Regions from separate parts of the Sinomonas sp. genome, predicted to be linked through region 1. Evidence: riboswitches for the same ligand, from Rfam matches in the RefSeq annotation. Region 1 holds a riboswitch; the other holds the start of a gene.
What was found. A riboswitch is a leader RNA that binds a small molecule or an ion and turns the genes downstream of it on or off. The one in region 1 is predicted to bind fluoride.

Region 1 (4,165 bases):
TCCATCAGGCCTCCCCGTGGCGGTGTCGCCGGTGGTGGTGCTGGCCGAGGGGGATGACGACGACCGGCCGGTCCTGCCGGTGGGCGAGGCGGACGGCGACGGAGCCTGCGATGCGCTCCTCGAAGCGTGCGTCGAGCCCGTGCTCGCGGGTGCCCACGACGATGAGCGAGGCCCCGACTTCCGCGGCGTAGGCGTCGAGGGCGTGGGCGGTCTCGCCGGAGAGCGCGGCGAACCGCCAGTCCACGCCCGTGCCCATGAGCTGGTCGCGGATTCCGTGGTAGAGGTCGGAGCGGAACCGGGCGGCGTCGTCGTCGACGATGTCCGGGTCGATCGGCAGCACCTCGACGCGGCCGCCGGGCTCGTGCTCGGCGAAGGTGGAGGGGTCGGCCCACGCGCAGACGAGCCCGACGCCGAGGCTGTGGGCCAGGTCTGCTGCCCGGTGGACCACGGCCAGGCCCTGTCCGGGGGTGACGCCGGCCAGCACGGGTCCGCTGAGGCGGCGGGGCCGGTGGCCGCCGTCGTCGGGGCTGGGCAGGGCGGCGTCCTCGTGGCGGTGCTCAGGCATGGTCTCGGCCCTCCGTCAGCCGGGGGAGGCCGTAGGGGAGTCCGGGGTTATCGGCGGCGATCTCCAGGAGGCGGTTGTACTTCGCGGTCCGCTCGCCGCGGGCCGGGGCGCCGGACTTGAGCTGGCCGCAGCCGGCTCCGACGGCGAGGTCGGCGACGAAGGTGTCCTCGGTCTCCCCGGAGCGGTGGGAGACCATCGCCCCGAAGCCGCCCCGGGCGGCGGCCGTGAGTGTCTCGAGGGTCTCGGTGACGGTGCCGGCCTGGTTGGGCTTGATGAGCACGGCGGTGGCGGAGCGGGTGCGGATCGCCTCGCGGACCCGTTCGGCGTCGGTGACGAACACGTCGTCGCCGACGACCTGCACCCGGTCCCGCAGGGCTTCGGTGAGGGCGGCCCAGCCGGGGGCGTCGTCTTCGGCGAGGGGGTCCTCGAGGCTCCAGATCGGGTAGTCGCCGATGAGGCGGGCGTAGTAGTCGGTCATCTGCTCGGAGGTGAGGGTGCTGCCGGCAACCCGGTAGGCGGTGCCGTCGTGGAAGGAGTTCGCAGCCGGGTCCAGGGCGATGGCGACGCCGTCCCGGCCCGCGGCCAGCCCGGTGTCGGCGATGGCGCCCATGATCAGCTCCAGGGCTTCCTCGGGGCGGGCGATCTGGGGGGCGAAGCCGCCCTCGTCGCCGAGGCCTCCGGCGAGGCCCTTGCGCTTCAGGCTGGCCCCGAGGGCGTGGTAGACCTCCGCTCCCCACCTCAGGGCCTCCGGGTAGTCGGGGGCGCCGAGGGGGGCGACCATGAACTCCTGGAAGTCCAGGGGGTTCGCGGCGTGCTGGCCGCCGTTGAGGACGTTGAAGTGCGGCACCGGCAGCCGCGGCTGCTGTCCGAGGACCTCGGCGATCCACGCGTGCAGCGGGGCGCCGGCGCGGGAGGCGAAGGCACGGGCCAGTGCCATGGAGACGGCGACGGTGGCGTTGCCGCCGAGTCGGGCCTTGCCGGGGGTGCCGTCGAGGGCGATCAGGGCGCGGTCTGCGTCGGCCAGGCTCGACCACGGCCGGGAGGTGAGCAGGTCTGCGATCTCGCCGGTGACGCCGGCCACAGCGGCCGTGACGCCCTTGCCGGAGTAGGCGGGGCCGCCGTCGCGGAGTTCGACGGCCTCGTGGGCTCCGGTCGAGGCGCCGGAGGGGGCCGTGGCGGCGCAGACGTGCCCGTCGGTGCCCTGGATCCATACCCGCACGGTGGGGTACCCGCGGGAGTCGAGCACCTGCAGCGCCCTGACGCGTTCGATTTCCAGCTCGCCCATCTCTGCTCTCCTGTCCGTTGTTCCTGCTGGTGTCCTTGTCCGTGCCCGCCGCCCGGGATGGGGCCGGGTCCTCATGTGCCGCCCTCGGCGGCGATGCGTGCAGCCCCTGCATGGGCGGCCTCGGGGTCGAGGTAGGCCCCTGCCCGTGCCGTCGGCTCCATGTCCTCGGTGAACCGGTAGAGGAGGGGCTGCCCGGTGGGGATGTTCAGGGCCTCGACCTCGTCGGCGCCCAGGGAGCCGATGACCATGCACAGGGCGCGCAGTGTGTTCCCGTGCGCCACGACCAGGGTCACGCCTCCGCCGCGGAGGGCCGGGACGAGGCGGGCGTGCCAGAAGCGCCGGACGCGCTCGGCGACCTCGGCGAGGGACTCGGTTGCGGGCACGGCCTCGGGGGGCAGGGCGGCCATGGCGGGGCTGGCCCGGATGGCGGCGAGCTGATGGGGCGGCATCGGCGGCGGGGCGCCGTCGTAGGAGCGGCGCCATGCTGTGAAGGCCGATGGCCCGAGCTCCTGGAGCACCTGGGCCCGGGCCTGCCCGGTGAGGGACCCGTAGCTGCGTTCGTTCAGCTCCCACGCCTCGGTGCAGGGAACGCCGGGAGTGCCCAGACAGGCCAGGACCGTCCTGGCGGTCTCGGCGGTCCGGCGCAGCGTGGAGGTGAAGACGGCGTCCACGCGCAGGTCCGCCGCGGCCATGAGGTGCGCGGCCGCGCGGGCTTCGGTGTACCCGGCGCCGGTGAGGTGCGGGTCGAGCAGGCCGGTGAACCTGCCTTGGGCGTTCAGGGCGCTCTCGCCGTGGCGCAGCAGCACGAGTGCTCCGGGCACAGTCCACCTACCTCTCCGCGAAGGGGTAGGAACCATCGGCCACCGTGGCGGTTCGGGCACCTCTGGGGTGTCCAGGCGGGATCCATCGCCGTCACCAGACCCTATCGGGCGTCCTCCTTCCTGGTCCACATCCGTGCCCTGTGTCGCGTCACTGTGAGAGCGCCAGGGGCGGGCCCCAGCCGGCGAAGAAGCCGAGGGCCTCGATCCAGGAGGCGTCCTCCTCCGGGCCTGCGGGCGCGCCGCGCTCTGTCATGGACTCGGTCAGGCGCAGCATGCGGGAACGGATGGCCCGCAGTCTGGCGGCCACCGCGCCGCGCACGGTCTCCTCCAGGGGCCCCAGGGCGGCGAGGTGGGCCCTGCACCTCCGCACGGGGTCCTGCTGTCCCCTGTCGGGGTCGGGGTCCGGGTCGGGGTCGCAGGCGGGGCAGACGCGCCCGCGCCACACGGGGGCGGTCTGGCGGCACCAGGCGCGGGTGTGCTCGAGGGTGTTCGCCTCGTCGGTGAGGGCGGCGGTGTCGGAGCCGGCATAGCCCATCCGCAGCCCGGTGTGCTCGGGACCGGCCATCTCGGTGCAGATCCGGCACGGCGCCGTGGGCACCAGGATCCTCTCCGGGTGGCGGTGCAGCAGGCCGGCCGGGCGGTCGAGGCCTGCGGCGACGTGCTCGAGCAGGTCCTCGTAGAGGATCGTGACGTCGAAGGGCTGGTGCCCCGCCCGGGCCCCGGCCCCGGTCTGCCAGAGTTCGATCTCCACGACCGCGTAGCCCCAGGTGTGCCTCGGGCACAGCCCCAGGGAGGCGCGCAGGATGCTGCGCAGGCCCGGTTCCATGATGTCCCCGTGCACGAAGGACCACAGCTGGCGCACCTCCTCCGGCTCCAGGACGAGGGGGCCGGTGGGCGGCAGCAGTGCCGGGGGGTCCGTCCGGGACTGCCGTGCAGCGGTGTTGCGGGTGTCCTCGCTCATGCCTGCTGGTCTCCTTCCTGCCCGCGGCCGGCGCGGGCGGCCTCGGGGGCGCCGAAGACGTCGCGGTAGAGGTCGGGGCCGTAGCTGGTGGTCTCGGGGGCGCCCGGGACGAGCCGGTAGGTGCGGTGCCCGTCGGGGGTCCGTTCGGCGCGCAGGAACACCGCCCCGGGGGGCTTCTGGCGGTGCAGGCGGTCCGAGAGGTGGTACATGTGGGTGACGAAGACCGGCCTGGCCCCGGCTTCGAGCAGGGCGCGCAGGATCTGGCGGGCGACCTCGGAGCCTTCGCGCTCGTTGGTGGAGGCGAAGGACTCGTTGAACAGCAGCAGGGACCCGGGGCGGGTGTGCTCGGCCAGGGCGCTCATGCGCACGAGCTCCTCGTCGAACTTCCCGCTCTGCAGGGCCGCATCCTCGGCGCGGGCGAAGTGGGTCAGCACGGTCGGGGCGAGGCTGGAGGCGAAGGCCTCGGCCGGGGCGAACATGCCGGCCTGGGCCATCACCTGCGCCGCTCCGATGCTGCGCAGCAGCGTGGACTT
Region 2 (4,165 bases), on a different contig from region 1:
CGGTCGAGAGGGACCTCGTGCGCCGGTGGTGCAGGCGCATGAGCACCCCGAACACGACCACCGCCACCAGCAGGTCGAACAGGAACGCGACCTCCAGAATCAGCGGCAGGCCCGCAGCCACCACCAGGCTCACCATCGACACCCCGTTCTCCAGGGAGAAGAAGCCGATGGCCTGGCTCACCACGTCGCGCCGGAGGATCATCAGCACGAAGGAGACCAGCACCACCGCGAAGGCCAGGCTCAGGGCCGACACGGGGAGCACGTCCGAGGCGATGCCCAGCGAGCCGACCGTGAAGAACCCGAAGGCCGCCACGACGATCGAGACCACGACCTCGCTCGCGACCCCCAGCGCACCGCTGCCGGCGATCTCCGTGCGCGCGTCGCGCAGCAGCCGCAGCACCACCAGCGGCACCACGAACGCCTTCAGCGCCAGCGACAGCCCGGCCAGGACGTAGAGCTCCGGGATGCCCCGCCCGGCCGCCACCGCGGCCGCGAGCAGGCTCACCGCCACCGACTGCCCCGCGTAGAGCCGCACCTGCGCCCGCAGCAGGGCAGCCCGCAGCATCCCGAACTCGAGCAGGAGCACCACGACAGCGATCGCGTTCGCCACCCCCTCGAACACCGGCGGCGCGGCCACGCCCGAGGCCTGGAACGGGACCTGCTGGAACAGGGCCTGGAGCGGCATCCTCACCCACCTCCGAGGTAGAGGGTGAACACTGCGAGGACGACCAGCAGGAACGCCGCGGCGACGAATTCGGTGATCTTGAACAGGCGCAGCTTCGCGAAGGTGCTGTCGATGAGTGCCACCGCGGCGCCCAGCACCAGTGCCTTCGCGGCCAGCGCGACCACGGCGACCGCCACCGCACCTGCACTGGTGTCCGAGGCCAGCCCCCAAGGGGCGACGAACACGTTCAGGAAGATCACGTACAGGACCAGCTGCTTCACCTGGGACCCCCACCTCAGCAGGGCCAGGTACGGGCCGGAGTGCTCGAACGGGCGGGCCTCCTCGATCATCCCCAGCTCGGTGGTCCCGGTGTGGGTCTCGATCGGGATGCGCCCGGTCTCGAACAGGATCACCATGAACAGGGCGGCCGAGGCGAGCAGGTGCGCAGGGCGGACGATCTGGGCGGGACCGCTGGCCACGGTGGCGGCGAGCACGTAGGGAAGGTCCGTGGAGGTCAGCAGGGCCACGGTGAAGACCACCATCAGCACCACGGGCTCGGTGATCGCCCCGAAGGCCTTCGCCCTGCTCGAGCCGAGCTGGGCGTAGGCGCTCCCCGTCCCCGCGGCCGCGGCGGCGACCATGAAGCTGGCCAGGGCGAGGATGAACCCGCCGCCGAGGATGTCCCCCATGCTGCCCAGCGGAAGCGCGTAGCTGGTCAGCACCGGGATCAGCAGCGGGACCGTCAGGTAGCAGGAGAACGCCAGGAAGGGCGCCAGGAGGAAGAGGAAGCCCGCCCCGTGCGGCGCCAGCGACTCCTTGGCGAACAGCTTGGCCAGGTCGAAGTAGGGCTGGAGGACCCGCGGGCCCCGGCGCCCCTGGAAGCGCGCCTCGATCTGCGCGATCGCCCCGGAGAGCCCCGGCGCCCCGAGGGCAACGGTGAGGACCTGCAGGGCCTGGATCAGGGGCAGCGGCAGCGTCATCGCGACAGCCCCCGGGGCCCGGTCCCGGGCGGAAACGGGCGAGCTCTAGCCATGGGATTCCTCCTGCAGCGCATGCCTGTGCCTCGCGGTCACAGGGGCTATCAGCATCGCTGCGGTTCGGGCCCAGGGCCCCGGCGAGCTCCATCGCCGTGCCGCCCAGTAGACCATGCCCGTTCTGGACCGGTCAATGAGCCGCAGTGCCTCCCTGTGGAATGCCGCTCAGCCTCACCCCGCGGATCCCCGGACCTCCCCTGAGCACGGGGGAGCAGCCGCTCGTCCCTGCCCTCGCAGAAGGCGCCGGCCGCAATCCGCCTCTGGCGTCGCGCACGCCCCCTGCTACAATCCAATCGGGCGATGGACCTCGCCCCGGCCGCCGGAGCGGCCGAGACCGCCGCACGGCTTATGGGTCCTTCCGATTCCGAGGGAAGGACCGCCCGCGGTGAAGACCCCATCCTCCTCCCGACCGGCCGCCGGTGCGACGGAGCCTGCCATCCCTCCCGTGCCCGAGGGAGAGGCCGAGAGCAGCCTCCTCTTCGCGACGCATTCACCCAGGCCGCCGACGGTACCGGACGGGTCCGCGTTCCTCGAGGACCTGCACCTCGGGCACATCATCGACGCGGTCCTGGCCGGGAGGGCGCAGTACGACCTCAGAGGATCCTTCCTGGCCCCCCTGGGCGACGAGGACGCCGTCGCGTACCGGCACGAGGTCTTCAGGGACCTGGAAGAACCGGGCCTGCGCAGGGGCGTGGAGTCCTTCGCCGCCTCCATGCGCTCGGTGCGCTCCGCCCTGGAGCAGGCAGGCAAGCTCCACTACCGGCGGCAGCGCCAAGCCTGGTCCCTGGACGCGGCGGTGCTCTACACGGACGCCGTCCTCGCCCTGGCCCGCACCCTGGAGGCCGGACCGAGGTCGAGGGCGCTGACGGGCTTCTCCGCCCGGCTCGCCGACTACGCCGGATCCGCCGGCTTCGCCGCGCTGCGCGAGGAGGGCCGGTCGGTCCGCGAGGGCCTGGGCCGGGTCCGGTACCTGCTGCAGATCAAGGGCCCCACCGTCACCGTGCGCGCCTACGCCGGGGAGGAGGACTACAACGCCCGGGTCCGGGACACCTTCGCCCGCTTCGAGCAGCCCGAGGACGCCGAGCACGTGGAGCAGCGGTCCTCGTCCGTGGACATGGACCACGTCGAGGCGCAGGTCCTGGACATGGTCGCGGGCCTGTTCCCGGACGAGTTCGCCAACCTCGATGCCTTCACCGCGACCTACGAGCGCTTCATCGCGCCCCTGCTGGCACAGTTCGACCGGGATGCCCAGTTCTACCTGGCCTGGCTCGAGCACACCGAGGCCCTGGCCCGGGACGGCCTGCCCTTCTGCTACCCGGACGTGGGCCGGGAATCCAAGGAGGTGCACGTGCAGGACGCGTTCGACCTGGCCTTGGCACACGGCGCCCGGGGCGCGGACCCGCCCCGGGCGATCGTGCTGAACCCCATCGACCTGGACGACGGCGAGCGGATCATGGTCGTCGCCGGCCCGAACCAGGGCGGGAAGACGACCTACGCCAGGGCCTTCGGGCAGCTGCACTTCCTGGGCGCCCTCGGCCTGACCGTCCCCGCCCGCCGGGCACAGCTGTTCCTGCCCGACGCCGTGTACACGCACTTCGAACGCGGCGAGTCCCACACCGACACGGTCGGCAAGCTCCACGAGGAGCTCCTGGACGTGCGCGCCACCCTCGCCGCCGCCACCGGGGACAGCGTGATCGTGCTGAACGAGATCTTCACCTCCACCTCCCTCGAGGACGCCGTCTACCTCGGCTCCAGAGTCATCGAGCGCATCGACGCGCTCGGGGCCCTGTGCGTGTGCGTGACCTTCGTGGAGGAGCTCGCCGACGCCAGCGAGGCCACCGTGAGCATCTCCACCCGCGCCGACCCCGACGACCCTACGGCCAGGACCTTCGAATTCGTCCGCCGCCGGCCCGACGGGCTCGCCCACGCCGTGGCCCTGGCCCGCAGGCACCGGCTCGACTACGAGACCCTCCGGGGGAGGCTGACGCGATGAAGACCCACCTGCTCCATCCCGAGCGCAGCCACTTCCGTCCCCGCGAGAAGCTCCAGCCGCTCGAGCGCGACCTGGCCGTTGACCTCGAACTCGGCCCCATCCTGGACGCCATGGCCGACGGGGACGACTTCGTGCGCGCCGTCTCCCGCACCATCCTGCTCTCGGCCCCCTGCGACCCTGACGTCCTCGTGCACCGGCAGCGGGTCCTGGCGGACTTCCTGTCCGCGCCGGGCCTCGCCCGGGACCTCTACCGGCTCGCCGTCGAGGCCCTCGAGGCGGACCGGCACGTCTACCGCAGCATCTTCGAACGCTACCCCGACGGCATCATCAGACGCTCGACCCAGTCCCTCCAGCTGCAGTTCGACAGGCTGCGGCACCTGCGGGCCATGGCCGACGCCAACAGCGGAGCTGTCCGCTCGCCCGCCCTGCGGGACTTCTTCGACACCATCCGCGCCCAGCTGGACGAGGAATTCT

Region 2: another riboswitch for fluoride. It lies ahead of V7053_RS11700 (respiratory chain complex I subunit 1 family protein); the one in region 1 lies ahead of V7053_RS12635 (2,3-bisphosphoglycerate-dependent phosphoglycerate mutase).

What each region holds. Positions count from the first base shown of each region.
Region 1 is NZ_DAIUJO010000074.1:14,604-18,768, forward strand. Features, by position in the region: gene V7053_RS12620 (fluoride efflux transporter FluC) at 1-5, opposite strand, end outside; gene V7053_RS12625 (universal stress protein) at 5-565, opposite strand; gene eno (phosphopyruvate hydratase) at 558-1,850, opposite strand; gene V7053_RS12635 (2,3-bisphosphoglycerate-dependent phosphoglycerate mutase) at 1,922-2,671, opposite strand; fluoride riboswitch at 2,691-2,770, opposite strand; gene V7053_RS12640 (hypothetical protein) at 2,820-3,632, opposite strand; partial or broken gene V7053_RS12645 (MutS-related protein) at 3,629-4,165, opposite strand, start outside.
Region 2 is NZ_DAIUJO010000066.1:343-4,507, reverse strand. Features, by position in the region: gene V7053_RS11705 (hypothetical protein) at 1-685, opposite strand, end outside; gene V7053_RS11700 (respiratory chain complex I subunit 1 family protein) at 688-1,644, opposite strand; fluoride riboswitch at 1,730-1,802, opposite strand; gene V7053_RS11695 (MutS-related protein) at 2,084-3,691, shown strand; partial or broken gene V7053_RS11690 (hypothetical protein) at 3,688-4,165, shown strand, end outside.